DNA from 3 places in the Erwinia sp. genome. Region 3 is predicted to be linked to each of the others. Evidence: predicted binding sites of a transcription regulator. Region 3 holds the regulator's gene; each other region holds the start of a gene.
What was found. The regulator sigma-54, encoded in region 3, starts transcription at its own class of promoters, with help from an activator protein. The targets are predictions, from matches to a motif close to GTTGGCACANNTTTCGCTNT.

Region 1 (8,973 bases), on a different contig from region 3:
AAAGTTCCTGTCGGAAAAACCTTTTGAAATCCGCCCGGTTAAATTCCATAACCCGTTAAAGGGGCATGTTGATGAGCCGGTGCGTCATGTCTGGCTACGCGCCAATGGCCCCATGCCGGATGACCGGCGCATCCATCAATATCTGCTGGGCTATGCCTCCGACTTTAACTTCTTGCCGGTTGCCCTGCAGCCGCATGGAAAAGGATTTCTTGAACCGGGAATGCAGGTAGCCACTATCGATCACTCGATGTGGTTTCACCGCCCCTTCGACCTGAATCAATGGCTGCTTTACAGCGTGGAGAGTACTTCAGCGTCCAGCGCCAGAGGCTTTGTGCGCGGTGAATTTTTTACTGAGGATGGGGTACTGGTCGCTTCGACGGTGCAGGAAGGCGTGATGCGCCTGCGTCAGTAGCGTAAAGAACCCCGCACGCTGCGGGGTTCTTTATTCAGAACAACTCAGGCGAGCCGTTTATGCTCTTACTGGTTATAGGCGTTTTCGCCGTGGCTGTTAACATCCAGGCCTTCGCGCTCATGATCTTCGGGCACGCGCAGGCCTACCGTCATATCCGCTACCTTAAACGCGATAAAAGCGACTACGCCGGTCCAGACTACCGTAATACCCACGCTGTAGAGCTGTACCCAAATCTGATGCCCCATCGTTACGCCTGAAGCGTAACCTACCCCACCGAGTGAAGAAGAAGCAAAAACCCCCGTCAGAATACAGCCCAGGATACCGCACACGCCGTGCACGCCGAATACATCGCAAGGATCGTCAACACGCAGCCATCTTTTCAGGACCGTAACACCCCACAAGCCCGCAAGCCCGCCCATAATACCGATAACCAACGCGCCACCTACGCCAACGTAGCCACAGGCTGGCGTAATCGCTACCAGACCCGCAATGGCGCCGGAACATACGCCTAACAGAGACGGTTTGCCGCGCAGCGCCCACTCGCCGAATGTCCAGCTCAGCATCGCGCCCGCCGTGGCCATAACGGTATTCAGGAAGGCCAGCGCTGCGATTTCATTAGCGGCACTGGCAGAGCCGGCATTGAAGCCGAACCAGCCGACATAGAGAATGGCCGTACCGGTAAAGACCATCGGCAGGTTATGCGGCTTGAACGCTTCTTTGCCAAAACCTGCACGCTTGCCAACCAGATAAGCCCCGACCAATCCGGCAACCGCTGCATTGATATGCACGACGGTGCCGCCGGCAAAATCGAGCGCGCCATCCTGCGCCAGCAGCCCACCTGACCAGACCATATGTGCAATGGGCAGATAGGAAAAGGTGACCCAGATAGCCACAAAGATCAGCACCGCAGAAAAACGGATACGTTCAGCCAGCGCGCCAACAATCAGGCCAACGGTAATACAGGCGAAAGAAGCCTGGAACGAAACGTGAATATATTGGTAGATAGTGCCCACCAGCGCCGTCAGCTGAATGTTTTTTAACATCGCCATGCTGAAGTCACCAAAGAAAGCGTTGCCCGTACTGAAGGCCAGCGAGTAGCCATAAAGCATCCAGATGACGCACACCATGGCAAAGGTGACGGAAACCTGAGTCATCATGGAAAGCACGTTTTTGGCCCGGAGCAGGCCGCCGTAGAAAAGAGCAATGCCGGGGAGCGTCATAAACAGCACCAGCGCGGTGCAAATCATCATAAAGGCGTTATCAGCTTTATCCGCCACGGCTGGCGAAGCCGCCAGCGCAAGTGACGGCAGCAGGCTGAAGCTGGCGAGGCCGAACAGCGTTGTTTTTCTCATTTTATCCCATCCCATCACGATTCTTAGCCCCGAAATTCAGAGTGCGGCTTCATCCGCTTCGCCGGTGCGAATACGGATAACCCGCTGCAGTTCGGCGACAAAAATCTTGCCGTCGCCAATTTTGCCGGTGTAGGCAGCCTTGCTGATAACGTCGACGACTTCGTCCAGCTGGTCGTCCGCTATGGCAACGTCGATTTTGACTTTTGGCAGGAAGTTCACGCTGTATTCAGCGCCGCGATAAAGTTCGGCGTGGCCTTTCTGGCGACCAAACCCCTTGACCTCGGTCACGGTCAGGCCCTGAATGCCAATGGCAGAAAGCGCCTCGCGCACGTCTTCCAATTTAAACGGTTTGATGACCACGGTAACCAGCTTCATACGATCCCCTCCAGCTAAAGAAAACGGTGATTCCGCCCTACGTTAACCAAAGCAAAGGCTGTGCCATAAATAAGAAACGCGCGTATTAAAAAGGCGCGTGGGCGGAGAAGGCGCACGCCTGACGACTTGATGGTTACGTTAAGCATAGAGGGAAAAAGAAAACGCACCATCAGGGTGCGTTATGCGTCGAAACCGTGCATTGCGGCCGTTTTACCGGCGTGGCTGCCTGCTTTTAGTGCAGCGTAACGGTCAGGCCTCTTCCAGCTCCTCACCCGCCAGCTGCAGCTGATACATCTGCCAGTAGCGGCCCTGTTTCGCCAGCAGCTGCTGATGCCCACCCTGCTCTACGGCATGGCCTCTGTGCAGCACCATAATGGTGTCCGCCTCGACAATGGTAGAAAGTCGGTGAGCGATAACCACCAACGTGGTTTGCTTTCGAACCGCTTTTAACGCTTTCTGGATCGCCTGTTCCGTTCCTGAATCAATATTGGCCGTCGCCTCGTCCAGGATCAGAATTTGCGGTGAAGCAACCAGCACGCGCGCCATGGCCAGTAGCTGCTTCTGACCGACCGAAAGATTGTTTCCCTGTTCCCCCAGCCGCGTATAGATGCCGTCAGAAAGCGAGCGAGCCAGATCGGCAAGCTGCACGGTTTCCAACGCCTGCCATACCGCCTCTTCGCTTACAGAGCGGCCCAGCGCCACGTTAGCGAAAAAGGTGTCGGCCAGCACCACCGGATCCTGCTGCACCATTGCCACGCCTTCGCGCAGGACGTCGTGGCTAAGTTCAGTCAGCTGCCTGCCGTCCAGACGAATTTCACCCTGCCGTACCGGGTAATAGCCCATTAACAAATTGGCAAGCGTGCTTTTCCCGCTGCCGGTATGGCCGACCAGCGCTACAAAACTCCGTGAAGGCACGCTGAGGTTAATGTCGTTAAGCACGTTGCGATCGTCGCGGTAGGCAAAACTCAGTGCTTTGACCTCAATCTGCCCGGAGGCAAGCGGTCGGCTATCTTTACCATAGTGCTGACGCGGCGCGTCCATCAGTTCAAAAATACGCTCGCCAGCAACGACCGCCTGTTGCAGCATTGACTGCTGTGTCGTTAACTCAATTAACGGCTCGTTCAGCCTGCCGAGATAATTAATAAAGGCGTAAAGGACGCCGACTTCAAAGCTGCCGTTGGAGGAGAAGCCGAACAGCAGCATCAATCCACACAGAATCAACGCGGAAAACAGGCTGAGTAACGGCCTGAGCAGAAAACCGTCCAGCCGTAGGGTTTCCATTCTTGCCAGATAATGGGAGCGGCTCGCTTCACTCATCCGCTCACCAAAACGTGCCTGCTGGCGGAACTGTTGGATCACGCTCATGCCGCTGATCACTTCATTAAAACCGTTATTAATGTCGGCCAGATAGCTACGCACCCGACGTACAATAGGCGTGCTGTAGCGTTGGTAAATCAGCATCACGGTCAACACGGCCGGAAAAATCATTATTGCCACCAGCGCCATTCGCCAGTCGAGGCTAAACATCGCCACCAGCATCGCGCCAATCAGCGCCGCGCTACGCAGTACCGTAGCGACCACCGTGACGTAAAGATCGCGTACGACTTCGGTGTCGTTAGTCACGCGCGAAATAATTTGACCGACAGGCTGAGTGTCAAAAGCGCTGAGCGGCTGGCGCAACGCGGCATCCATCACATCCGTACGCAGCCGCTGCACTACGCCCACCGCCGCTTCGTTAAACAGCAGCGACTGCCAGTAATGCAGCGCTGCGGCCAGGATTTGCAGCAGGATAAAGCTGACCGCCAGCCCGGTGACCAGCCCCAGCGGCATGGAATGCTTTGCCACCATATTATCGATAAAGTAGCTGACCAGGATCGGGCCAAGCACTTCCGCCACCGCCGCTATCCACAGCAGCACTATCGCCAGGCCAAGTGATTTTCGCCACGGCGAACCGTAGCTCAGCAGGCGCTTTAGCGTAGGCCAGAGCTGATTAAGCTTCGCCATTTGGCACCCCTTTTGAGATTTCTTCCTCGTCCAGTGCCGCTTCCAGCTGCTGATAACGATACATATCCTGATACCAGCCGCTCTGAGCAATCAGCGCTTCATGCTGTCCACGCTGGGCGATCGTGCCGTGCTGCATCACCAGAATTTCGCTGGCTTCTGTCAGGGCGGACAACCGGTGTGCGCTAATAATCACAGTTCTTCCTGCCCCCCATTTTCTTAAATTATGCAGGATCTGATGCTCGGTACGGCCATCAACTGCCGAGAGGGCATCGTCCAGAATCAGGATTTCCGCGTTCAGCAATAATGCTCTGGCAATAGATATTCGCTGCTTTTGGCCGCCGGAAAGCATGACGCCACGCTCGCCGACTTCGGTATCGTAGCCCTGAGGCAGCCGCAAAATATCTTCATGGACGCTGGCCAGTCTTGCGGCGCGCTCAATATCGCTTTGCTGCGCCGTAGGCCGACCCAGCGCAATATTGTTGGCGATGGTATCGGAAAAAAGGAACGGCGTTTGGCTGACCACCGCCATGCGGCTACGCCAGCTGTCCAGCCGCAGCTGAGGCAGCGGGATGCCGTGATAGCGAATATCGCCCTGCGCAATGTCAAAGTGCCGTTGGATCAGGCTTAGTAGCGTGCTTTTCCCGGCCCCTGTCGGCCCACAAAGCCCCAGCATCTGGCCAGGTTTAAGGTTAGCGTTAATGTGACGCAGCGAGGGCTGTTGCGCGCCAGGATAGCAAAATTCCCGAATGGCAATTTGCAGCTGGCCGCGATCTTCCGGCAGCGTTTTGTTGCCATCCTCAACGGCCGGCGCTTCGGCCAGCAGCGTACGGATACGGCTCCAGGCCGCGCTGCCACGCTCGACAATATTGAACATCCAGGCCAGCGCCAGCATTGGCCAGATCATCAGGCCAAGATACATCACAAAGCTGGTCAGCTGGCCCAGCGTCATCTGGCCGTGCCAGACCAGCCAGCTGCCCCCGCCTATCGCCAGCAGGTTAGACAGCCCGATAGCGATATAGATAGTGGGATCGAAGCGGGCGTCGATACGCGCCACGCGCAGGTTTTTTTGCCCGGTATCGCGGGCAATCTCGGCGAACTGGCCCGACTGATGATCTTCCAGCCCGAAAGCTTTAATCATACGAATACTGGTCAGGCTTTCCTGAGTTCTGTCGTTAAGCGACGAAAAAGCGGCCTGAGCATCTTTAAAGCGGTGATGCAGCTGGTCGCCATAGCGTTTGATCACTATCGCCATGACCGGCATCGGCAACAGTGCCAGCAGGGTCAGCTGCCAGCTAATTTGCGTGCTCATCACGGCCAGGACGGCCAACCCCATGACCAGCGAATCCACCAGCGTCAGCACGCCTTCTCCGGCAGCAAATACCACGCGATCCACATCATTGGTGGCGCGGGCGATCAGATCGCCGGTACGGTGACGCAGATAAAACTCGGGATGCTGGCGACTGAGCTGCCGATAGAAATCCTGGCGAAGCTCGACGGCCAGCTGATAGGAGGCGCCGAAAAGCAATACCCGCCAAACGTAGCGCAGCAGGTAGACCACAATAGCCGTGATCAGCATGACGCCCACCCACATCAGCAGGCGCGAAGCGCTCATTTGCTGATGGGAAACGCCGTCCACAATGGTGCCGACAAGCTTCGGCGGCAGTAGCTGTAACAACGCAATGATAATCAGCAGAAAAACCGCGCCAAGGTAGCGGCGCCATTCACGCATAAAGTACCAGCTCAACTGGCTGAAAAGTCGCACAATAAACGTCCTGGTCAGGTTTGGGCGAGCGCTTTAGCAGCGGCAGCGCCAGGGTGTATTTATTTCTGTGGGCCGCCTCCACCCGTGCAACCCGGCCGCGAATATAGCCTTCCTGTTCCAGCCATTTCAAGCATTTCTGCCCTGGCATCCTCATGAAGGGCCACCATCCGTGAGGATTTGCGGGAGGAGGATTCCGCCTTAAGACGCGGTAAAAACAGCCTGGACCCTGTTTTATCTTTTGTATGCGTCAGCGAAAGAATAAATTTCACTCAACCTGCTGCTATCCAGGGCCAGAAAAGATAATTTTCCCCCGGATACGTTACAGCTGGTCTGCTGTTTCCCAGAGAAACAATGAATTTATTTAAGGGCTGTCGCGCGACAGGCGTAAATGGCCGCACTGCCAGAGAAACATCACCCGGCTTGCTGTAATGGCAGTGCGTGATACCGCCAGAGCAACGCAATGCTTTCTGACCTGCGCCAGGCTATTTGATACCCACTGTTCCTGCCGCTACCCTTATGCCACGTCAGGCAGTACCATACGCCCCAACAGATTAATGAGGTAAAAAGTATGAAACGTGCAGTAGTGGTATTCAGCGGCGGACAGGACTCAACCACTTGCCTGATCCAGGCCTTGCAGCAGTATGATGAAGTACACTGCCTGACCTTTGACTATGGCCAGCGGCATCGTGCCGAGATCGAGGTCGCGCGCGAGCTTGCGCAATCGCTGGGTGCAAGGGCGCATAAAGTGCTGGACGTCACGCTGCTCAACGAGCTGGCGGTCAGCAGCCTGACGCGAGACAGCATTCCCGTTCCGGCCTGGGATCCCGATGCCAGCGGCCTGCCGAGTACATTTGTACCGGGTCGCAATATCCTCTTTCTGACCCTGGCCTCAATTTATGCTTATCAGGTTGAGGCCGAAGCGGTGATTACCGGCGTTTGCGAAACCGACTTCTCCGGCTATCCGGACTGCCGCGATGAATTTGTTAAGGCGCTGAATCATGCCGTCGAGCTGGGTATGGCACGTGCGGTGCGTTTCGAAACGCCTCTGATGTGGCTCAATAAAGCCGAAACCTGGGCGCTGGCAGACTACTGGCAGCAGCTGGCGCGGGTACGTAACGACACGCTCACCTGCTATAACGGTATCAAAGGCGACGGCTGTGGCGAATGTGCTGCCTGTCACCTGCGTGCTAACGGTCTGCGCGATTACCAGCTTAATAGCGCTGCGGTGATGCAGGAAATGCAGCACAAAACCGGGCTGCGCTGATACAAAAAATACCGCGTATCAGATCAACAGCGCTGTAATGAGGCAGGAAGTGCAGCACAAAAACGGTCTGCGCTGATGCAGAAAATACCGCGCATCAGATCAATAGCGCTGCGGTGAGGCAGAAAGTGCAGCACAAAACCGGGCTGCGCTGATACAGAAAATACCGCGTATCAGATCAACAGCGCTGTAATGAGACAGGACGTGCAGCACAAAACCGGGCTGCGCTGATGCAGAAAATACCGCGCATCAGATCAACAGCGCTGCGGTGAGGCAGGAAGTGCAGCACAAAAACGGTCTGCGCTGGTAAAGAAAATACCGCTTAAAACGGCCTTACGCTGACAGCATCTCTTCCAGTCGCTGCTTCAGCTCGCCGACAATCGGCTGCGCTTTTTGCGTGCGTAGATCGACACAGACAAAGGTCAGGGTGGCATCGGCTATTGCTTCGCCTTCCGGCAGGAGCGTAACGGTCTGGCCAATAACGCCGCTTTTTCCGCCCAGCTGAACCAGGTGGCTGTTAATCGCTAACTCGTCGCCCAGTACGGCCGGGCGACGATAGTTAATGTTGATGTTTACCACGATAAAAGCCAGCCGGTTATCGTGCATCCACCGAAAAGCAGAAAGCGTTTCCAGCCAGGCCCAACGCGCCTCTTCCAGAAATTCTAAATAACGCGCATTGTTGACGTGTTGATAAACATCCAGATGATAGCCGCGAACCTTGATCGTAATCTGCATAGCGTCTCCTCAGAAAAGGCCATATCGACTGGTATGACCTCTTCCAGAGTAGCAGCCAACAGGCCTGACGCGTGCAGCCGCAGCCGCAAGTCGAGAAAGCGATCACAGTTTCAGTTTTGTCAGGTTCCTCTCTACCAGTGCGTTGCCGATGCCGGGTACTTCTTTCAGCTGCTCGATCTGCGTGAAAGGCCCGTATTGTTCACGATAGCTGATAATCGCCTGCGCCTTTTTCAGCCCTACGCCGTTCATCGCGGCGCTCAGCTCTTCCGCGGTAGCCTGATTAACGCTGACGGCTTCGCTCTGCGGCAGTTTTTTCTCCTCGGCCGTCTGCGCGCTGATCTGTGGCGTACTGACGTTATCGATAGCAGGCCCGGCGTATAACGGCGAAACACCACTCAGTAGCAGGGTAAATCCTAAAGCCAGTAAGGTTTTTTTCACGCTGTTCTCCTCCATGTGTTTGACAGCAGCGTCAGGCTACGCTTAACGCCGCAACGTCTCAAAGAGCAGATGACAGAAATGGAAAAGGCCGCATAAGCGGCCTTTGAGTTTGCAATAACTTGCAGGATTTTTGCGAGGCTTATTGGGCCTGCGCGGCTGCACCGTACTTAATTTTGCCTTCTTTGCGCAGGTTGCTCAGCAACGCTTCAAAGGCAATTTGCGCATTGTTCTGCGTGATGCCCTGCACCATCGCTTTCTTCTGCGCTTCCGGCAGCGTGCCGCTGCGTACCTGTTCCAGCGCCAGCAACACGACGTTGCCCTGCCCGTCTTCACTGATACCGTACACAGGTTTCTCTTTAGTAGGCTGCGCCAGCGCAAAGGCAGACTGCGTGACCGCATCCTGACCGCCACGCGTCAGCGTCTTCTGCTCGCTAAAGCTAAGGTTCGCTGCTTTCATCGCGTCTGCGCCCTTGCCTGCCTGCAGATCCGCCAACAGTTTTTCTGCCTGAGCCTTCGCTTCCGCCTGCGCCTTCTGATTTTTCAGCGTAGCGACAATCTCCGCATTAACTTCAGCCAGCGGTTTAACAGCTTCCGGCTTATACGCGGAGATACGCAGTACAAAAGCCCGATCGCC
Region 2 (11,071 bases), on a different contig from region 3:
GTATGCATTATCGCGCGCGGGCCGTGCTGCTCTTTGATCTCTTTCAGGCGCTTAGCGGTATAGCGGATAGCTTCCTCCCAGCTGACCACCTCAAATTTTCCGCCCCTCTGTCGACGGATCATCGGCTGCGTCAGGCGTGGCGTCAGCAGTTTGGTATCGTTCAGAAAATCCCAGCCATAGTAGCCTTTCAGGCACAGCTCGCCCTGATTGGTCACGCCGTCAGCCGCCTCGGCCCGCAGAATTTTATTGTTTTCTACCACCAGATTCAGTTTGCATCCGGCCCCACAGTAAGGGCAAACAGTCGTCACTTTTTTCATCCTGATTCTCCTCTTTTCCGGGTTAAAACAGCAGGCCGGAAGTGCTGGCAAGCGCCGCACGGCGGCGTTTTTCTACGTTCATTTCCTGTAACCGATTGCGGTCAACGGTCAGCAAGGCCTTGGTCGGGCAGACTTCCTGACAGGCCGGGCCTGCTGCACGGCCATCGCACAGATCGCATTTGTGCGCTTCCGCTTTATCAGCGGTAGCGGTCATGGCCGCCGCGTTCTGGCGAAAAAGAGGCTTAACCACCACTTCCATCGCGCCATAAGGGCAGGCGACCACACAGGTTTTGCAGCCGATACAGTGCTCTTGCATCACCTGAACATGACCGTCGCGGCGGGTGATGGCGCCATTTGGGCAGACGTTAGCGCAAGGGGCGTCTTCACACTGGCGGCACATCACCGGCGTGCTGAGGTTGACGCTTTTGATGACATGCAAACGAGGCGTAAAAGTGGTGATATTGAGCTGCGAAATATCCTGCGACGCGCTGTGGGCCATCACACAGGCGATTTCACAGGTACGGCAGCCGATACATTTTTGGGGATCGGCAATGATGAACCGGTTCATCTGACTCTCCTGATTTTACCGGCCGGCGGATCCCGGCCCGATGGCGGAGGTAATGCATAAAGCGTTCCAGCCAGCAGAAATTATTTTTTGCTTCACTTTCAATCTATTAACGCAAGGGGGAGAAAGGTGACGAAGGGCGGGTGAGTATGTCGACACTTTCCCGACACTTTTGTCAGGTCGGCTGTGGATGAAAGCGCGCAATGCCCAGGCCCGTTTCCAGCCGAGGAAGCCGCTGATAAAGCTCGCCTACTGCCTGCTCAACCGCCGGGCTGAGCGGCGCATAAAAGGCCACCACATCAGGCTGAATGCCAACAAAAGTGATGTGCGGAATGGCTTCCCGCAGCTGTTGAATCAAAAAAGTAAGCGGCAGCGTGTGGGTGGTCATGATGAACATGTCGGCGATATCGCTTTCGTCGATAAGCCGCATTTCGCCGGGGGCCAGCCCCATGTCGGTGGCGTCCACAATCACCAGGTGGTCGGGAAGCTGCTCGCGCAGATAGCCGATATCGTTTTCCGGCACGGCTCCTCCATCGACCACCGTCCAGCCCGGCAGCGGGGCGGTGGCACAAAGTTCTGCCAGGCGTGGCCCGGCACCGTCATCGCCCATCATGCTATTGCCGACGCACAACAAAGCGTAGCGGGAAGAGGCATTACGCATCATATCTCCTGACCATCAGGTACATAGCGGGGTCGTTTTCAATTTGCTGGAGCAACGCGATCAGCCTGTCGCTCCAGGCTTGCTGCTCAACGCTCATTTGTTCCCGGGCATCACGCAGCGCCAGGGCCAGCAGATGGGTGTGGCTGCTGTCGATAGTGATTTCGCCAAAGCGGCGGACGCCTGCCATTTTTCGCTGCGCCTCGCTGTTTTCTGCCAGACAGGCCACCCACTGCAGATAGCCCGTAAGCGGACAGGTCAGCTGGGGTTGTAGACAATCGATCACGCCCACGTGGTGACCTATCGCCAGGCTGTAGTAAACCACCTCCTGTACTTTCTTCGAGCTGCGCTTTTGCGCGGATTTTTCATCGACAAATTTGCTGCCCAGTGCGTAAAACACCACTTTGTCGTGCAGGGAGGGCGCCGACGGCTGGTACCGGGCGTAACGCTGCGGATCGGTCAGGGTGCTCACAGGCGAACCTCCCCACGCATAACTTGCTGATAAATTAGCTGTAGATGACCGACTATTTCAGTGAGACGCAGATCGTTCTGCTCATCCAGCCACGCGGTAATGCGCTGTTCCACGGTTTGTATGCCAGGCGCGGCTACCGCCTGCATAAAACGATCGGCAATCTGGCGGCCATAGCGATAACCGGCCATGCGTCGTGCTTCCCGATCCAGTAGCACCCGCAGCGGCTGCGGTAGCGTAGGGTGCAGCAACGCCGCCGGTTCTGCCGCCTCGTCGTGCTGCTGACCTTTTATTTTTTGATCGAGCAGGCCGAGTGCCATGGCAAAACCATAAATAGTGGCAGCGGGCGTGGGCGGGCAGCCGGGAATATAAACATCTACCGGAACAATCTTGTCCGTGCCGCCCCAGACGCAATAAAGATCGTGGAAAATGCCGCCGCTGTTGCCGCAGGCGCCGTAAGAAATGCAGATCTTAGGGTCTGGCGCAGCGTCCCAGGCACGCAGCGCGGGTACGCGCATGGCGCGGGTGACGGCACCGGTAAATAACAAAATATCGGCATGACGCGGGGAAGGAACCACCTTAATACCAAAGCGTTCAGCGTCAAACAAGGGCGAAATAGCGGCAAAAATTTCAATCTCGCAGCCGTTACAGCCGCCGCAATCAACCCGATAAACGTAGGCGGAACGGCGGATCTTATTCAACAATGTACCCTTCAGGCCAGCGATACTCTCGTCAAGCGTAACGGGTATCGGCAGACCGTTTTCATCACGTGGCCCATGCAGGATCTGGCTCATGGCTGTGCCTCCTGGGTCAGATGACGACCCATATTTGTCTGGTCGGAAGAGGGCAGATGGTGCTTTTTCTTGCAGGCCGGGCAGGTTTCATACTGCTCGCGACGCGCCGCAATTTGTCGCTCGCTCAGGGCAGCGTTTTCCTGTAACAGAGAGAGCGCAAAGTCGATCTCTTTCTGCACGGCGTAGGGATGGCCGCACTGCCGGCAGTGGCAAACCGGAAAATCAGCGGTTTCAAACAGATCTTCTTTACGCCATACCGCCAGTTCAAAGGCCTGTGACAGTTTGATGGCGGCTGTCGGGCAGACTTCCTCGCAGCGCGCACAGAAAATGCAGCGGCCTAAAAACAGCGACCAGCGAACCCCGTCACCTTCCTCCGTATGGGTCATCGTCAGCGCGTTGGACGGGCAGGCGTTGGCGCAGGCGCCACAGCCGATACACTGCTGCGCGTTGTACTGTGGCTTGCCGCGGAAATTTTCCGCCATCTCCAGCGGCCGGGCCGGATAGGCTACCGTTGCGGTACCGGTCTTCAGCACTTTTTTAATCAGCTTTAACATGCTGTTGCTCCCTAAAGCGGCGAGTTTTTGCGTTCAATGCCATAACGTTCGATCTCTTTGTAAGGCACGACCCGGGTGGTTTTCTTACGCACGTCAACCACCGTCATCCGGTCGGTACAGGAATAGCAGGGGTCGAGGCTGCCGATTATCAGCGGCGCGTCCGAAACGGTATTGCCGCGCAGCATATAGCGCAGCGTTGGCCAGTTGGCATAGGTCGCCGCACGGCAGCGCCAGCGAAACAGCTTCTGGTTGTCGCCGGTCATGCTCCAGTGCACGTCATCGCCGCGCGGCGCCTCGGCAAAGCCCAGCGCGAAGCGGTGAGGAATATAGGTAAAGCCTTCGGTGATCAGCGGGCCCTGCGGCAGATTCTGCAGGCCAAATTCGATCATGTTCAGCGAGTTAAACACCTCGTGAATGCGCACCTTCAGGCGTGAGTAAACGTCGTTACCGGTTTCGCTGTGAAGCTCAAACGGCAGGCTGGCATAGCCGGCATAGGGATGATCCGCTCGCATATCGCGGCGGTAGCCGCTGCCGCGGATCATCGGGCCGACATTACTGAAATCGCGCGCTATCTGCGGGTCTAACAGACCAACCCCCACGCTGCGCTGTTCGGTATTCGGCGTACTGAGCAAAATATCCACCAGATCGTTCAGCTCGCGCCGCATGCCGCCTGCCAGCGCAATGGTCTGGATCATATCCGCCTTCAGAATGTCGCGACGCAGGCCGCCTATCAGGTTCATGCCGTAGGTCTTGCGGGCGCCGGTCAGGATTTCCGCCATCTTCATTGACTGCTCGCGCACGCGGAAAAACTGCATAAAGCCGGAATCGAAGCCGACAAAGTGACAGGCCAGCCCCAAATTGAGCAGATGGCTGTGCAGACGTTCCACCTCCAGCAAAATTGAACGGATGGTCTGCGCACGCTCGGGCACCACGATGCCCATCGCATTCTCAACGGATGAGGTATACGCCACGCTGTGGGTAAAGCCGCAGATGCCGCATACGCGATCGGAAAGAAAGGTAACCTCGTTATAGCCCATGCGGGTTTCAGCCAGTTTTTCCATGCCGCGGTGCACGTAAAACAGCCGGTAGTCGGCGTCGATAATGTCTTCGCCATCGACGAAAAGACGAAAGTGTCCGGGTTCGTCAGAAGTGACGTGAAGGGGGCCAATTGGCACGATCGCGCTCCCTTCCTTTGCTTCGGCAATAAAGGGATAGGTTTCATTGTCGGTGGTGGGAGCGGGACGCTGACGGTAATCCATCGCGTCTTTACGCAGCGGATATAAATCGTCAGGCCAGTCATCCGGCAGGACCAGGCGACGCTCGTCCGGCAGGCCAACCGGATGCAGCCCATACATATCCCGCACTTCGCGTTCGCCCCAGACGGCTGCCGGCACACGCGGCGTCACTGACGGGAAGTCCAGAGAGACAGGATCCACTTCGACGCGCACGGTAATCCAGCACTTCACGCCCTGTTCCATCGACAGCACATAATACAGCGCATAGTGACCGCACAGCGTGCGTTCATCATTGCCAAACAAGACGGAAAGCCAGCCGCCCTGCTGGTAGTAGAGCCACTCCACCACTTCCGGCAGCGAATGCAGTTTAACGGTGACCGTCGCTTGCGTATCGGTCTGCCATTCACTGTGAAGCAGCGCTGCGGGAAACTGTTTCTCCAGCGCGGCCAGATAGTGCAGGCCCACCGGATGTTGATTTAATTCAGAAGCAAACTCACGCATAACCAACCCTCTTCCCGCCGGAGCGGAATAAAAAATATCAGCCCGCTATCAGCCAGGAAACCAGCGCCAGAAATGCCAGTCCGAACCCCGTCCAGGTGGTACGGGACGTTTTTAAAAAGCGCAGGCGCGCTACGCTGTTTTCAATGAAGGCCACCAGCAGGACGGCGATCAGCAGTTTTGCCAGGCTGAGCAGCAGGGCCACCAGCAGAGCAAGCGGCGTCGGGGCGGCTGCCAGGCCAAAGGGAATAAACAGGCCGAGGAACAGCTGCAGCACCACCAGCTGCTTCAGGCTGATGCCTATTTTCAGCACGCCCAGCGCCGCGCCGGCATATTCGGTCAGCGGGCCTTCCTGCACCTCCTGCTCGGCCTCGGCCAGATCGAAAGGCAGTTTGCCCATTTCGATATAGGTGGCGAAGGCGCAGGCCAGCCCAGCCAGTAGCAGCGTCAGCGAAGAGGCAAGCGGCCAGTGCACTACCCGCGCGCTAATCGCGCCGAGCGAGGTCGAACCGGCAACCAGCGCAGCTATCCACAGGCCAAGCAGGAGAATGGGCTCCACCAGTACGCCCAGCACGGCTTCCCGGCTGGCCCCGATGCCGGTAAAAGGGCTGCCGGTATCCAGACCGGCCAGCACAAACACGAAGCGCATCAGGGCGAAGAGATAAATAAGGGTTATCAGGTCACCCGCACCAGCCATTGGCGAGGCCAACGTCACTACGGGCAGCGCGGTAGCAATAACCAGTAATATGCCGGTTAACAGCCAGGGCATACTGCGGAAGGCCAGGCCGGATGCCGCCGGAGCCACGCTCTGACGCTGCAACAGCTTGGCGATATCGCGGTATTCCTGTAGAACGCCAGGCCCCTGGCGGTTGTGCATTCGGGCGCGCAGAACGCGGCTGACCCCGGTAAACAGCGGCGCGACCGCCAGCAGCCCTGACGCCTGCAGTAGCGCCAGCGGCCACAGTGAACCGGTCAATATCAAGGGAAAAGTCATCATCAGTTCCTCAGGCCAGGGCCGCGACCAGCAGCACAGCCAGTTCAATAAAAGCCAGGCGGCGGCACAAGGCGGCCAGCCTGCCCTGATGCAGGGCCGTTACCAGCGCCGTGGGCAGCAGGCGCTGGCGCAGAAGGTAAAGCGGTGCAAACATCACGCGCAGCGGCTGAGCAAAGCCGGTGGCCGTGACCACCATGCTGGCGGAATGACCGTAGCCGCAGGCCCAGGCATCGCCTCGCTGACGGTTCGGCAGGCGGCTCCCGCGCAGCGCAACGGCGATGAGCCAGGGGAGCAGCGGCATTGCCAGCAGTAAAATCGTCACCATCGGGACGGAAACTGACGATGCAGCCGGAGCAAGGGCGTCATGCTGCGTGATGATAAGGGGCGTCATTTGCAGCACGTCGGTGGCAACGAGGGAAAACAGGGGCACGATCCAGGGAGAAGCCACGCCAAAGACCACGCACAGCAGCGCCGGGAGAACAATGCTGAGCCTGACCGCAAGGGGAGCAGACGTCGCCCTGGCCGCTGCAGCGCTGCGTGGGCTGCCCAGAAACGTGACGCCGAAGACTTTAGCAATACACATCAGCGCCAGTGCGCCAGTCAGCGCCAGCCCGACGGCAAGCAGCGGGCCGAGCAGGCGAGTCAACCAGAACGACGTGGTGCCCAGCTGGAAGAAAGACTGATAGAGCAGCCATTCGCTGGCAAAGCCATTCAGAGGGGGTAACGCGGCCATCGCCATCAGCGCGATCAGCATCGCTCCCGCCGTCCACGGCATCAGACGCGCCAGCCCGCCGAGCCGCTCAATATCTTTGATCCCGGTCTGCCGCTCTATTTCGCCCGCGCCTAAAAACAGCGTGGTTTTAAACAGGCCGTGGTTAAAGAGATGGAACAGAGCAGCCAACAGCGCCAGCGTCGCCAGCAGCGGCAAACGCAGGGAGACGCCGATCATCGCCCCGCCCACGCCAAGCAGAATAATGCCGACATTTTCCAGCGTGTGGTAAGCCAGCAGGCGGCGAATATCATGTTCCATCAGGGCATAAAGTCCGCCGATAAAGGCGGTCAGCATCGCCAGCAGCATAACCAGCACGCCCCACCAGAGCGGCGGCGTGCCCAACAAATCCAGGCCGATTTTGATTACCCCTAAAATGCCCACTTTCATCAATGCTGACGAAAACAGCGCGGCGGCATGAGCGGGTGCGCTGGTATGCGATTGCGGCACCCAGCCATGCAGAGGAATCAGGCCGGCGTAAAGCCCGAAGCCGGTTAGCGACAGCAGAAACGCCGCCGACCTGACACTGGCAGAGAACTCGCTGTGGCGGATGACGTCGAAGTCCAGACTGCCGCTGGTGTGATAAAGCAGGCTAAAAGCCAGCACCAGGCAGAGCGTACCGACCCGTCCGGACAAAAACTGATTCAACCCGGCGCGACGGCTTTTTACCTCGTCATTCTGGACAATCAGCAGCCCGGCGCACAGCGCCGCCAGCTCCATCGACAGCAGCAGCTGCACCGCATTGACGGCAAGCACTGCTGTAATCAGCGTCGCCAGCAGTAAATTGCACAGGAAGCCAGCCCGCGCGCGGACAGGCCGGCCGACGCTGCGTAGCCATACCCAGGCATACAGGCTGCAAAAGAGTGCGGGCAGTGAAACAGCCAGCAGCAGCAGCCCGTTCAGCGGACTAAAGACAGCCAGAAAGGAGAACGGCGGCAAAGCCGCGGTAGAGGAGGCCCCCGTCAGGATCGGCAGGGCAGCCGCTATTGTTGCCAGCGAGGCCAGCAGGCCGCCGCTGCTAAAAATGGCCGCGCTGAAACGGGCAGTGCCGGAAAACAGCCAGCCAATGCCGCCGCTCAACAGCAGGCACAGCAGCGCAAACGTCAGCAGCGGCGCGGGCGAGAAGGCAAAAGTCATGATGGGTTCTCCTGGCCAGAGGTAAACAAATTGACAGGAAGCGAGCTGGCCGCCTGCAGGCGCTTCTGTTGACTGGCATGAAGTGACAGATCGGCGGTAACCAGCTGGATGGCCTGCGTCGGGCAGGTTCTGACGCAGGCAGGCCCCGCTTCGCTGAAACTGCACAAATCGCACTTCACGGCCACTGCCCGCACGCCGGGCACGCAATCCAGGAAAGCACTGAGTGGGGGAGGCGGCAGCGGGGCGGGCAGGGCTTTCGGCGTATTGCACTCGCGGGGCGTGGCTACCGGCGTGCTGCCGGAAAAGGTGATAGCACCAAACGGGCAGGCGATGCCGCATAGTTTGCAGCTGACGCACAGCGCCTCATTCAGCTGCACAGCGTGCTCCCGGAGGGTAATTGCATTTACCGGACAGACTTTGGCGCAGGGTGCGTCCTCGCACTGGTGACACATGACCGGCGCGGAATCCAGCGCGTTGCGCATGACTTCCAAACGCGGGGCGGCCTGAAGGCCATAACGCTGATGTTCCTGCGAGCAGCTGGCCATGCAGGTATTGCAGCCGATACAGCGGCTGGCATCGGCTATCACATAATGATTCATGGCGGTCGGGCGACGCATGAAGTCTCCTTGATATTTCGTCAAAAATGTCGAAATTGACGGTAATAAGAGGATGTCGACATTTATGTCGTCACCTCTTGCCCTTTACGCGGCTAACAACAGGTGTGTTGCCGGGCAAATAAGGGCAGGCCCTTTAAAATTTTTTAATTAATTTTTCCAGCTGCGGGTGTAGGGGCGTGTTGCTATAAATAGCGTCATAAATACATTGGTAAAAAAGCGCGATTTTATTGATGTAATGTTCCAGCACGGCCTGTCGGTCATGGATGTCGATGGTGTTATCAATTCGGCCCTCTTCCGTTAATGTCGCCCAGGCAAAGGCCTCAAAATCGTTCGGTTCTCCCGGCTGGGCCATATTCAGGCTGTAGACGACCCGCTGACTGTAAAAATCAGCCTCTAAATGAATGCTGATAATAAAGTGATTAAATACCGTGAAATGGATGCCGCGTTCGTTACTACAGGTAAAGGTGTGATTGATACGGGGGCCTGACAGCGTTACGGCCTGAGTAAGAACGTTTTGGTAGGTATGCCAGTGCGCCTTCAGTGTGTTGTTTTTACTGGCTATATACTCAGCCTGGTTAGTCAGTTCGCTAAGGGTGCTCATAATTATTACCGCCGGTTAAGGTGAACAGAGTGCCGTTTCGACAGGGAACGTATGTTGACGAAACAGATGGGCTGTCACCCTATTGGCATAAAGCGTGCCAGACGATAAAAATATTTTACAATGACTTTTAATTCATCAGGTTAAATAAATAATAACGGTATTTTTGCTGCGTGAATGCCTGTTGTAGGTGTCAAAAATATGTCACTTCGTCATATTTGACGTCTGCGCTGAACAGGCTTTTTAAATGGGTGGTGCCCTCTTTTGCGCCGTTATAAATAACCTGTCGAAAATTTATGGCATCAATATTGCAGAATATTCCTCAGCCTGTCTGGAGGAAGAAAATGCACGAAATTACTTTATGTCAAAACGCGGTGGAAATAATGCAGCAGTTTGCCCGGCGTCATCATGCGCTGCGGATTACCTCGGTGTGGCTGGAGGTCGGTGCATTTTCCTGTGTCGAGCCAGAAGCGCTGCGCTTCTGCTTCGGGCTGGCCTGTCGACAAACGCTGGCCGAAGGCTGTGAACTGCACCTCGACACGCCTGCGGCGATCGGCTGGTGCCACGACTGCCAGCGTGATATCACCTTCCCGATCCCAGGGGTGCTGCTCTGCCCGGATTGCGGCGGACACCGTCTGCGGGTCGTTGCCGATGACGGCATGAAAATTAAACGTATCGAAATAGAATAGCGGGCCAGTGCCCGGGGAGAACACTATGTGCAGTACCTGCGGCTGCGCCAGCGGCGAGCTTCGTATTGAAGGCGTGGAGGGCGATGCCCTGCATTCTCATGATGGTGATGATGCTGTTCATCACCACTTTCATCATCACGGCGTTGCGGTTCACCGTCATGAAGGTCACGCATCCGGCCTGCCTTACGCACCACGCCGCCTGGTTGATATAGAAACCGATATTCTGGCTAAAAATAATCAGATTGCCGCCCATAATCGCGAGCATTTTGCCGCTGCCTCTATCCTGGCGCTGAACCTGGTTTCCAGTCCCGGCTCGGGTAAAACGACGTTGCTGACCACCACGCTGCTCCATCTTGCGCCGCTGAGAGCATGCGCGGTCATTGAGGGCGATCAACAAACGGCTAACGATGCCGAGCGCATTCGTGCGACCGGCGTCCCGGCGATTCAGGTCAATACGGGTAAAGGCTGCCACCTGGATGCCCAGATGGTACATCACGCGGTACATCAGCTGGCTCCCAAAGATAACAGCCTGCTGTTTATAGAAAACGTCGGCAATCTGGTCTGTCCGGCCAGTTTTGACCTGGGTGAACACTGCAAAGTGGCGGTGTTGTCCATCACGGAAGGGGAAGACAAGCCGCTGAAATATCCCCATATGTTTGCGGCATCGCGCCTGATGATCCTGAACAAAATCGATCTGCTCCCCTATCTGAATTTCGACGTTGACGCCTGTATCGCTAACGCGCGGCTGGTTAATCCACAGATCGAGGTGATTCAACTGTCGGCTACTACCGGAGAAGGCATGGCGCGCTGGCTGGCATGGCTGGAGCAACAACCATGTGCATAGGCATTCCGGGACAGATTGTCGCGCTGCATGAACAGCTAAGCGACCATGCCTGGGCCGAGGTCTGCGGTCTGCGCCGCGAGGTCAATATCGCTCTGGTCTGTGGCGAGAGCCGCGAGGCTTTGCTCGGGAGCTGGGTGCTGATCCACGTGGGTTTCGCACTGGCCCGACTGAACGAGCAGGAAGCGCAGGAGACGCTGGCTGCCCTTCATGCCATGGAAGAGGTGGAGGCTGATGTAGCGCTGTTCCTGGCGGGGGGGAGATAAACTATGCGCTTTGTTGATGAGTTTCGCGATCCGACGCTGGCGAAAAAGCTGCTCGAAAAGCTTACCCGGC
Region 3 (11,071 bases):
TACCGCTCCTGAAGAGATCTTTTATGAAACAAATTCGTCTGTTAGCCCAGTACTACGTCGATTTAATGGTGAAGCTGGGCCTGGTGCGCTTTTCACTGCTGCTGGCCTCTGCGCTGGTGGTGCTGGCGATGATCGTGCAGATGGCGGTCACCATGGTGCTGCGCGGTCATGTAGAAAGCATTGATATGGTCCGCTCGGTCTTTTTTGGGCTGTTGATTACGCCGTGGGCCGTCTATTTTTTGTCGGTGGTAGTGGAACAGCTTGAAGAGTCGCGACAGCGTCTGGCACGCCTGGTCGATAAGCTGGAAGAGATGCGGCATCGCGATCTTGAGCTAAACCAGCAGATGAAAGAAAACATTACCCAGCTCAATCAGGAGATCGCCGATCGTATCAAGGCGGAAAAAGCACGCCTGCAGGTGATGGATAAGCTGACGGAAGAGATGGCAAGACGCGAGCAGGCGCAGATCGAGCTGGAGCAGCAATCTTCCTTTTTGCGCTCGTTCCTGGACGCCTCGCCCGATTTGGTGTTCTACCGCAACATTGACAAGCAGTTCTCCGGCTGCAATCGCGCGATGGAGCTGCTAACGGGCAAAAGCGAAAAACAGCTTATCGGGCTGACGCCGCACGATGTCTACGACCCTGATGCTGCAACAAAAGTACTGGAAACAGACGAAAAAGTATTCCGCCACAATGTTTCTCTGACCTATGAACAGTGGCTGCAATACCCTGACGGCCGCAAGGCCTGTTTTGAGATCCGTAAAGTGCCTTATTACGACCGCGTGGGCAACCGTAGCGGGCTGATGGGGTTTGGACGCGATATAACCGAGCGGAAACGCTATCAGGACGCTTTAGAGAACGCCAGTAGGGAAAAGACCACCTTTATCTCTACGATCAGCCACGAGCTTCGTACGCCGCTTAACGGCATCGTAGGGCTGAGCCGCATCCTGTTAGATACCGGGCTGAATCAGGAGCAGTTGAAATACCTGAAAACTATCCACGTCTCGGCTATCACGCTGGGCAATATTTTCAATGATGTGATTGAGATGGATAAAATCGAACGCCGTAAGGTGCAGCTGGATAATCAGCCAGTTGATTTTACGGAGTTCCTGGCGGATTTGGAGAACCTTTCCGGCCTGCTGGCCGAGCCAAAAGGGCTGAAATTCGTCCTGGATGCCCGTCCGCCGCTGCCGCAAAAAATTATCACTGACGGCACGCGGTTGCGTCAGATCTTGTGGAACCTGATCGGTAACGCGGTGAAATTCACCCATCAGGGCAGCATTATCGTACGAGTAGCCTATCAGGGCGAAGACTGCCTGCGCTTTGAGGTGGAGGACTCCGGTATGGGGATCCCGCAGGATGAGCAGGACAAAATCTTCGCAATGTATTATCAGGTGAAAGATCAACACGGCGGTAAACCAGCAACGGGCACCGGTATTGGTCTGGCAGTTTCGCGTCGTTTGGCACAGAGCATGGGCGGAGATATCAGCGTCAGTAGCGCACCGGGCCAGGGATCCTGTTTTACGCTGACTGTTAATGCACCGCGCGTCGTCACGCAGCATGAAGATGAGCAGCCCGCGGACGATATGCCGCTACCGGCACTGCATGTTCTGCTGGTTGAGGATATCGAACTGAACGTGGTGGTGGCGCGGTCGGTATTGGAGAAGCTGGGCAACAGCGTGGAAGTCGCCATGACGGGCGCGGAAGCACTGGCGATGTTCGAGCCCGAAGAATTCGATCTGGTGCTGTTGGATATCCAGTTGCCGGATATGACCGGCCTTGACGTGGCGAGGGAAATTCACCGCCGCTACGGCCATCAGCAGCTGCCACCGCTGGTGGCGTTAACCGCCAACGTGCTGAAAGATAAAAAAGAATATCTGGATGCGGGCATGGATGATGTGCTGAGTAAACCGTTGGCAGTTCCGGCGCTGACCGCCATTATCCAGAAATACTGGGATTACCAGGAGCAGGAGCAGGAAGACGAGCGGACAGAGTCAGCTAATCCTGACGCCCCGGTGCTGCTGGATATCACCATGCTGGAGCAGTATATCGAGCTGGTCGGGCCGCAGCTGATTATCCAGAGTCTGGAAATGTTTGAAAAGATGATGCCGGGCTACCTGGAAGTATTGGACCTGAACATGACCGCGCGCGATCAAAAAGGGATTGCGGAAGAAGGGCACAAAATCAAGGGTGCGGCAGGATCGGTAGGGCTGGTGCATTTGCAGCAGCTGGCGAAACAGATCCAAAGCCCTGAACTGCCGGCATGGTGGGACAATGTGCAGGAATGGATTGACGAACTGAAACACGAATGGCGTAACGACGTTGCGGTACTGCGGGAATGGGTAACAAAGGTCCAAAAAAAATGACCCCGACCGAGGCCGGGGTGCGCGAATACTGCGCCAACACCAGGGAAACTTGAGGCCTGCGCTGTTCTTAAAGTAAGAGTATCGAAGCACAGGCGCGGTATTGGATAAAACGCTCAGCCACTACCTTAGCAAAACTCACATCACATGTTACAAGATTCATTAAAATGTGTGATGTTGAGCCGCGTTTCCAGACAGAAAACATTAATTTGATGATACAGTCAAGCACGGAATGAATTTATTCGCGATCTTGGTTAAATAATAGGCAATTGTGCCAGTTTTTATGCGGTTTTGATTGACGTACTCCGGTAACCGGTTCCATTGATCGCTAGCAGTGATGCTAAAAGAATTTTAGCGCAGATGGCAAATATTTAACTCTATGTAAAACATGTTTTTTTTGTGAGATTGCTGTCTCCCTTTATAAACGGGGCGAGCCGGTGCAAACGGAAGGCGTAATGAAAGTAATTAACTATTAATAAAGATGATTTCGTCATTTTTTCTTCAATTAGCGGAACGATTTTCGACCATGAGGCGAAAAGGGTAAGCGGGGGTCACAAGCGCTCTGAAGGGCCTTTAAGATGAAATTAGCAAAAGCTAATTCACCGTATTTATAAGAATTGTGAATGAATGAGACCGGTTTCAGGCAGCCAATAGCCTTGATTATTTCTTGACCTTTACAGGTTCGTTTTCAGAATGGAACCGATTCCGAATGCGCGGAAGTGATTGAAGCAGTTACTACATTTAAAAAGTGCTTTTGGTAACGGGTAAATGCAAACGTTTACAGTAAGGCAAACTGACGACGCTTTGCTCACGCGTTTTATCTCAAATGAGCAGGTTCTTGTTACAGGGATTCATAAGATCATCACGGATAAATATTCATGAAACAACATAAAAAAACCCGCGGACAGCGGCTCAAAACCTGGGCATTACGCATAACGATCGGCCTGTTCGGGATCGCGATCGCCGGGATCCTGCTTTTCTCTTTTTTGCCTGTTCCTTTTTCTGCCGTGATGGCGGAAAGGCAAATCGGAGCCTGGCTGAAGGGCGATTTCAGCTACGTGGCGCATTCAGATTGGGTGGAGATGAAGGCGATCTCCCCCTGGATGCCGCTGGCGGTTATTGCCTCTGAGGACCAAAAATTTCCCGACCATTGGGGTTTTGACGTTCAGGCAATTCAGTCGGTGCTGGATGGCGAAGAGAGCCGTATGCGTGGGGCCTCTACGCTGTCACAGCAGACTGCGAAGAACGTTTTTTTATGGGATGGGCGCAGTTGGGTACGCAAGGGACTGGAGGCGGGCCTGACGGTCGCGCTCGAAACGGTCTGGACAAAACGTCGTATTTTAACCGTCTATCTGAATGTAGCGGAGTTCGGCGAGGGAGTATTTGGCGTGGAAGAGGCATCGCAGCGCTATTTTCATAAGCCTGCCAGTCATCTGACCATGGCGGAAGCGGCGTTGTTGGCGGCAGTACTGCCGAACCCCGTTCGCTTTCGCGTCGATGCGCCCTCGGCTTATGTCCGCCAGCGGCAACAGTGGATCTTACGGCAAATGCGGCAGCTGGGCGGAGAAGGCTTTCTGAACGCGCACAAGCTGCGCTGAGAGTGAGAAGGGGGTTGCCCTTCAGTATAAAGAAAGGAAAGCGCTCAGGCGCGCTCAGCGCGTCTGAGCCGGTAGTCAGTCCTCATCAAAGCCGGCGTTGAAAAGTTCGATCACCGCCGCCAGGGCTTTTTCTTCTTCCGGCCCGCTGGCTTCGATCTCAATCTGCCCACCTTTCGCCGAATCCAGCATCAGCAGTGCAATGACGCTGCTGGCTTCCGCTTCCGTGCCGCTTTCGTTGCGCAAAAGCACTTCGGCGTCAAAACTCTGCACCAGTTCAAACAGCTTCATCGCCGGCCGGGCATGCATGCCCAGCTTATTTTTAATTTCAACAACTTGCTTGACGGTCATGATTTACGCTTTTCCAGAGTTCGATGACGAGACTGCACGTTTTTGCCACGCGATCGGAAATAGTCAGCGAGCTGTTCGGCGATATAAACCGAACGGTGCTTACCACCGGTACAACCAATCGCCACGGTAAGATAGCTACGATTGTTAGTTTCCAGCATCGGCAGCCAAAGCTCAAGGTAGCTGCGCGTCTGATAGATAAAGTTGTGCACTTCAGTATGACGATCCAGAAAGGCAGCCACCGGACGATCCAGCCCTGTCATCGGACGCAGTTTTGGATCCCAGTGTGGATTAGGCAGAAAGCGAACGTCAAAAACGTAATCGGCGTCGATAGGGATACCGTGTTTGAACCCAAAGGATTCAAATACCATTGTCAGTTCGCGTTCTCGCTTACCTAACAGGCGCGTGCGCAGCATCTCCGCCAGTTCATGCACCGACATCTCTGAAGTATCGACAATCAGATCGGCGCGCGAGCGAAGCGGCTCCAGCAGATCGCTCTCCTCATCAATTGCGCTTTCCAGCGAAAGATTTTTACTGGAAAGCGGATGCAGGCGGCGGGTATCGCTGTAGCGTCGGATCAGCGTATTGCGATCGGCATCCAGAAACAGCAGCTGCGGTGAAAAGCTGTCGGGCAGGCCGGTCAACGCTTTTTCAAAGATTTCCGGCGACTCGGGCATATTGCGCACGTCAATACTGACGGCCGCCGAGATGTTACGATCCGCCAGTGACCTGGCCAGCTCCGGCAGCAGCACCACGGGAAGGTTATCCACGCAGTAGAAGCCCATATCCTCCAGCGCCCTCAGCGCGACGGACTTGCCGGAACCAGAACGCCCGCTGACGATCATCAGCACCATGACTTATTCTCCTGATTTGAAGCCTTTCCAAAGGGATAGGGATCTTCCCTGTCTGAACACGCCCGGACCGGGAGTCCGGCCCGATAAGGCTTAAGAGGCGGCCTGCGTATCCTCCGCCATGATCGCAAAAAGCTCTTCGTCGCTTTGCGCCGCGCGCAGGCGGCGGCAGACCGTTTTATCGGCCAGGCGTTTCGCAACCAGCGAGAGCGTATGCAAATGCGTTTTACACTGATCGGCAGGCACCAGCAGGGCGAAAAGTAAATCGACCGGTTGATTGTCAATGGCGTCAAAGGCGACCGGCTGATCGAGACGAATAAATACGCCCACCGCGCGCAGCGTGTCTTCCACCAGCTTGCCGTGCGGGATCGCAATGCCGTTACCTATACCGGTACTGCCCATACGTTCACGCGTCAGGATCGCTTCAAAGATCGTCTGATGCGGCAAATTAAGCTGTTTGGCTGCCAGCTCGCTGATAATTTCCAGTGCCCGCTTTTTGCTCTGGCAGTGAACGCCGTTGCGGGTACAGGAAAGGCTCAGGACCGAGCTTAGTTCCAGTGTCAGGTCATTATTCATCATAGGTTCACTTAGGTATTCATTTTCGCCTGGCAAAATGGCACTGCCTGACCACGGGTCAGACAGGCCATTTGTCGAATGCATAATATGCCCGTTGATTAGCGACCCGTCCTCTGCCAGCAGAAGACGAGCCTGATAATTTACACCACATTCTTAGCAGACAAGGGTGGCGGAAACGACTTCAAGGGAAATTAATGCTGTTTCAGCTTGTCTTTATGTTTATTTAGCTGGCGTGTCAGCTTGTCTATCAGGCCATCAACCGCCGCGTACATATCTTTTTCTTCCGAGGTGGCGTGCAACTCACCCCCGCTGACGTGTAGCGTCGCATCGGCTACCTGCGTCACCTTTTCCACCTTCAGAACAATATAAACCTGCCCGATACGGTCAGTGTACTGCTCCAGCTTGGCGAATTTAGCCGTAACGAATTCACGTAAAGGTTCGGTAATTTCAACATTCTGCCCGGTAATATTGAGTTGCATAAGCTCTTCCTTATCTGTTCGTTCAGACCAGCTGCTTGCGCTGGTTTGAGGGCGGGATGGATAAAGACTCTCGGTACTTCGCGACGGTACGGCGGGCCACCATGATCCCCTGATCGGAGAGGAGGGTGGTTAGCTTGCTGTCGCTAAGAGGCTTGGCGGGGTTTTCCGCCGAGATCAATTTCTTCACCAGTGCGCGAATAGCCGTGGAAGAGGCTTCGCCGCCGCCTTCGGTATTCACGTGACTGGAGAAAAAATATTTCAGTTCAAAAATACCGCGTGGGCGGTGCAGGTATTTTTGTGTGGTAACGCGTGAAATTGTCGATTCGTGCATCTCTACGGCGGAGGCGATATCCGCCAGCACCATAGGACGCATAAATTCCTCGCCCTGCTCGAAGAAAGCCTGCTGCTGGTCGACGATGCAGCGCGTCACTTTCAGCAGCGTATCGTTGCGGCTTTCCAGGCTTTTAATCAACCAGCGGGCTTCCTGCAGGTTACTGCGAATGAACTGGCTGTCGCTGTCGCTGCGCGAGCTGCCGCCCAGCGAGGCGTAATGCTGATTAATTTTCAGACGCGGCACGCTGTCGGCGTTCAGTTCAACCAGCCAGCGGGTGCCGATTTTACGGACCAGCACGTCCGGAATGACATATTCCGGTTCGCCGGTATTGATAGACTGACCGGGACGCGGATCGAGCGACTGAATCAGCTGCATAGCATTTTTCAGTACGTCCTCTTTCAGACGCGTGACGCGCATCAGGCTACGGAAGTCATGATTGGCCAGCAGATCCAGATGGTCGCTGACAATAAGCCTGGCCTCTTTCAGCCAGGGCGTCTCGTCTACAAACTGCGACAGCTGGACCAGCAGGCAGTCGCGCAGATCGCGGGCACAGACACCAATCGGATCGAACCGCTGTACGCGCTTCAGTACCGCCTCGACTTCTTCTGCCGACAACTCTTCGTTACCGATACTTTCCTGAATGTCCTGCAGGGACACGGTAAGATAACCGGTCGGATCCACGGCGTCGACAATAGCCGTGGCAATAGCGCGATCGGTATCGGTAAAAGGCGTTAACTCCACCTGCCACATCAGGTAATCCTGCAATGTCTGGGTCGTCTCGCCCTGATAAACAGGCAGCTCGTCGTCGTGATAGTCAGTGCCGGTACCGGACGGCGTGCCGGCGGTATAGATTTCGTCCCAGGTGGCATCAAGCGGCAGTTCTTCCGGCATATCTTTTTGTTCAAGCGCCTCGCGGGTATCCAGCGCCTCTTTTTCCTGATATTCGCGGCTGTCGACTTCTTCATGAAGGTCGGTTTGTTCAAGCAGCGGGTTGCTTTCCAGCGCCAGCTGAATTTCCTGCTGGAGTTCAAGCGTAGAGAGTTGCAGCAGACGTATTGCCTGCTGCAGTTGTGGCGTCATGGCAAGCTGTTGGCTAAGCCTGAGCTGCAAACCTTGCTTCATATTCAGGATACTTATTCCTTAAAAATCTTGACCGGTTTGAACACCTTATCAGAGTCTGAACTCTTCACCTAAATAGACGCGCTTAACTTGTTCATCCTGGAGGATTTGCTCAGGCGAACCGTGGGCAATCAGATGCCCCTGGCTGACGATATAGGCTCGTTCGCAAACGGCCAGCGTTTCACGGACGTTATGGTCGGTAATCAACACGCCCAGGCCGCTGTCGCGCAGGTGTTCAATAATCTTTTTAATATCGATAACCGAAATGGGATCGACACCGGCAAAAGGCTCATCCAGCAGAATAAATTTAGGATTTGCCGCCAGCGCACGGGCGATTTCCACGCGACGACGTTCCCCGCCGGAAAGCGCCTGACCCATGCTGTCGCGCAGGTGAGCAATATGAAATTCATCCATCAGCTCGTTGGCGCGGTCGGTGCGCTGCTCTGTTGTCAAATCATCACGGATTTGCAGCACCGCCATCAGGTTGTCGAACACGCTCAGCCGACGGAAAATAGAGGCTTCCTGAGGCAGATAGCCAATGCCGCGACGTGCACGTGCGTGCAGCGGAAGAATACTGATATCTTCATCGTCAATAACAATGCGGCCCGCGTCACGCGGCACAATGCCAACCACCATATAAAAAGTGGTGGTCTTACCGGCACCGTTAGGACCCAGCAGGCCTACGATTTCCCCGGATTTCACCTCCAGGCTGACATCTTCTACCACGCGCCGGCCTTTGTAGGCCTTCGCCAGGTTTTGCGCAATTAACGTTGCCATGGCTTAGTTACTCTTCCTGGTCGACGAGGTGCTCTTATCCTGCAGCTGCGAAGGCACCAGTACGGTCGTGACGCGTTTGCCGGTGTTGCCGTAAGCCTGCATCTTTTGCTCTTTTACCAGATAGGTAATGCGGTCACCTTTAACGTTGCTATCCAGCTGCTCCAGGTAGGCGCTGCCGGTCAGCTCGACGAAATCTTTTGCCAGCTCATAGTGCATTTTTTGCGCGTGGCCTTTTACGGGCTTGCCGCTGTCCTGCATCTGATAAAACGTCGCTGGATTGCCCCAGGCATCCACGATGGTTTTATTGCTGTCGCCATTGGGGCGCGTAACCACAACCTTGTCCGCGGTGATTTTAATCGAGCCCTGGGTCACGATGACGTTGCCGGTAAAGGTGGCTACGTTGCCCTGCATGTCCAGCGCCTGATTTTCGGAGTCGACGTTAACCGGCTTATCCGAGTCGCCCGTCAGGGCGAGAGCAGGCAGGCTGGCCGTCAGCAGCAGGCCGAGCGTCAAAAACTTAAGGTTGGTTCGCATTCTGAATTTCATAGGAGGTTTTGACCTTTTCAATCAACTCGGCGGTTTTCTTCCGTAAATTGCCACGCATCTTCATGCCGGTAGAGCTGAAGCTGTTGCCGTACAAGCTTACCTTATCTTCTGAGGTAACGTCCTGCGTGACAAGGTTCACTACGGCGTTATCGGTTTTAATTCGTTGTAGCTGGGCGTCCTGCGTCAGGCTGTTGACCTCGACGTGACCGTAAAGATAAAGCATACGGTCATCGGTGAGCTTGGCCTTATCGGCCCGTACCGACCAGGTCGGCACTTTATTTTCGTCATAGGTAGTCATTATCGGATTATCGAACCAGCTTATCGCCTCCGCCGAAAAGTAGGTCACTTTATCGGATACCAACTTATAGCTCAGCCCACCTTCCGGGTTATAAACCACCGTGCGGGACGACTGGCTGGTGTAGGTCGGCTCCAGCGCATTGCTGGCCGCGGGCGCGGGCTTATTCGTATCGGTGAGGTTCCAGCCGATCAGCACAATCGCTACCAGCGCCAGCAGGAGCGTAATCCAACGCCTTGTTTTACTCATACAGACTGCCCTTTGGCCTTATCAAACTTATCCTGTGCGATTAAAATCAGATCGCAAATTTCACGTACAGCACCGCGTCCGCCTGCAATACGGGTAACGTAATCGGCACGGGGAAGCAGCACGGGATGCGCATCGGCTACGGTGACGCTCAAACCGACTTCCGCCATGACCGGCCAGTCAATCAGGTCATCGCCAATATAGGCAACCTGCTCTGGCCTGAGCGACAGTTTATCCAGGAGTTCACGGAAGGCCAAAAGCTTATCCGACTGGCCCTGGTAAAGATGTGTAATGCCCAGCGTGGCGCAGCGATCTTCCAGCAGTTTCGCCTTGCGACCGGTGATAATAGCGACTTCCACGTCCGAGGTCAGTAGGCAGCGAATGCCATAGCCGTCCCGCACGTTAAACGCTTTTAGCTCCTCACCGTTATTACCCTGATAGATAATGCCGTCAGACATCACGCCATCCACATCGCAAATCAACAGCTTAATGTTGCGTGCGCGTGCCATCACGGCCTCACTCACGTCGCCATAACAGGTACTTATCCAGCTTGCGCCAGCCATTTTTTTTATTCCTTGTTAAACCACGCCGGCACGCAGCATGTCATGCATATGCACTACGCCAAGCAGCTGATCGCCGTCGGCTACCATCAAAACGGTGACGTTACGGTTTTGCATCAGATTCAGGGCATCCACCGCCAACGTATGGGGCCTTACGCGAATGCCGCCCGTCGTCATTACGCTGGCAATACTGGCACGCTGAATATCGATGCCCATATCAAAGACGCGCCGCAGATCGCCATCGGTGAAAACCCCTTCGATCTTCATCAAATCGTCACAGATTACTGTCATACCTAAATTTTTACGGGTGATTTCCAGCAGGGCGTCACGCAGCGAAGCGTCACGACTGACGTGAGGAATTTCATCGCCGCTGTGCATGATATCGTCAACGGTCAGCAGCAGCTTGCGGCCCAGCGTGCCGCCGGGGTGGGAGAGGGCAAAGTCCTCAGCCGTAAAGCCGCGCGCTTTCAGCAGCGCTACCGCCAGCGCATCGCCCATGACCAGCGTCGCCGTGGTGCTGCTGGTGGGCGCCAGGCCCAGTGGGCAAGCTTCCCGCGGTACTTTAACACAGAGATGGATATCCGCCGCGCGGCCCATCGCGCTGTCGGGGCGGCTGGTCATACAGATAAGCGACACGCGCAGCCGCTTCAGCACCGGGATGAGCGCAAGGATCTCAGAGGATTCGCCGGAGTTGGAAATGGCGATAACGATATCGCCCGAGCTAACCATACCGAGATCGCCATGGCTGGCTTCCGCCGGGTGCACAAAAAACGCCGGCGTACCGGTACTGGCAAAAGTAGCGGCTATCTTTTTGCCGATATGACCCGATTTCCCCATGCCCATGACCACGACTTTGCCGTGGCAGTTGTAAATCTGCTTACAGGCTTTGGTAAAGTCTTCGTTAATGTACCGATCGAGTTGTTCCAGCCCCTGGCGTTCAATCGCCAGAACATCTTTTCCCGCCTGCTGAAAATCAAAGTCGGGC

Region 1: a site for sigma-54 is predicted at 2,188-2,207, ahead of glnK (P-II family nitrogen regulator). Genes of this name have one in related genera too.
Region 2: a site for sigma-54 is predicted at 937-956, ahead of hydN (electron transport protein HydN). Genes of this name have one in related genera too.

The regions. Positions count from the first base shown of each region.
Region 1 is NZ_DALZCD010000151.1:137-9,109, reverse strand. Features, by position in the region: gene tesB (acyl-CoA thioesterase II) at 1-412, shown strand, start outside; gene amtB (ammonium transporter AmtB) at 478-1,779, opposite strand; gene glnK (P-II family nitrogen regulator) at 1,801-2,139, opposite strand; gene RTK32_RS13110 (SmdB family multidrug efflux ABC transporter permease/ATP-binding protein) at 2,389-4,143, opposite strand; gene RTK32_RS13105 (SmdA family multidrug ABC transporter permease/ATP-binding protein) at 4,130-5,905, opposite strand; gene queC (7-cyano-7-deazaguanine synthase QueC) at 6,474-7,169, shown strand; gene RTK32_RS13095 (YbgC/FadM family acyl-CoA thioesterase) at 7,500-7,901, opposite strand; gene RTK32_RS13090 (helix-hairpin-helix domain-containing protein) at 8,004-8,339, opposite strand; partial or broken gene RTK32_RS13085 (peptidylprolyl isomerase) at 8,479-8,973, opposite strand, start outside.
Region 2 is NZ_DALZCD010000062.1:1,245-12,315, forward strand. Features, by position in the region: partial or broken gene fdhF (formate dehydrogenase subunit alpha) at 1-317, opposite strand, end outside; gene hydN (electron transport protein HydN) at 340-885, opposite strand; gene hycI (hydrogenase maturation peptidase HycI) at 1,058-1,543, opposite strand; gene RTK32_RS07095 (formate hydrogenlyase maturation HycH family protein) at 1,536-1,955, opposite strand; gene RTK32_RS07100 (NADH-quinone oxidoreductase subunit B family protein) at 2,009-2,803, opposite strand; gene RTK32_RS07105 (formate hydrogenlyase complex iron-sulfur subunit) at 2,800-3,357, opposite strand; gene RTK32_RS07110 (hydrogenase large subunit) at 3,369-5,093, opposite strand; gene RTK32_RS07115 (respiratory chain complex I subunit 1 family protein) at 5,131-6,084, opposite strand; gene RTK32_RS07120 (proton-conducting transporter membrane subunit) at 6,095-7,990, opposite strand; gene RTK32_RS07125 (4Fe-4S dicluster domain-containing protein) at 7,987-8,589, opposite strand; gene RTK32_RS07130 (formate hydrogenlyase regulator HycA) at 8,741-9,208, opposite strand; gene hypA (hydrogenase maturation nickel metallochaperone HypA) at 9,550-9,894, shown strand; gene hypB (hydrogenase nickel incorporation protein HypB) at 9,920-10,738, shown strand; gene hypC (HypC/HybG/HupF family hydrogenase formation chaperone) at 10,729-11,001, shown strand; gene hypD (hydrogenase formation protein HypD) at 11,005-11,071, shown strand, end outside.
Region 3 is NZ_DALZCD010000034.1:3,114-14,184, reverse strand. Features, by position in the region: gene arcB (aerobic respiration two-component sensor histidine kinase ArcB) at 24-2,363, shown strand; gene mtgA (monofunctional biosynthetic peptidoglycan transglycosylase) at 3,239-3,958, shown strand; gene npr (PTS phosphocarrier protein NPr) at 4,034-4,306, opposite strand; gene rapZ (RNase adapter RapZ) at 4,303-5,157, opposite strand; gene ptsN (PTS IIA-like nitrogen regulatory protein PtsN) at 5,248-5,730, opposite strand; gene hpf (ribosome hibernation promoting factor) at 5,922-6,209, opposite strand; gene rpoN (RNA polymerase factor sigma-54) at 6,232-7,665, opposite strand; gene lptB (LPS export ABC transporter ATP-binding protein) at 7,714-8,439, opposite strand; gene lptA (lipopolysaccharide ABC transporter substrate-binding protein LptA) at 8,443-8,985, opposite strand; gene lptC (LPS export ABC transporter periplasmic protein LptC) at 8,957-9,529, opposite strand; gene kdsC (3-deoxy-manno-octulosonate-8-phosphatase KdsC) at 9,526-10,089, opposite strand; gene kdsD (arabinose-5-phosphate isomerase KdsD) at 10,105-11,071, opposite strand, start outside.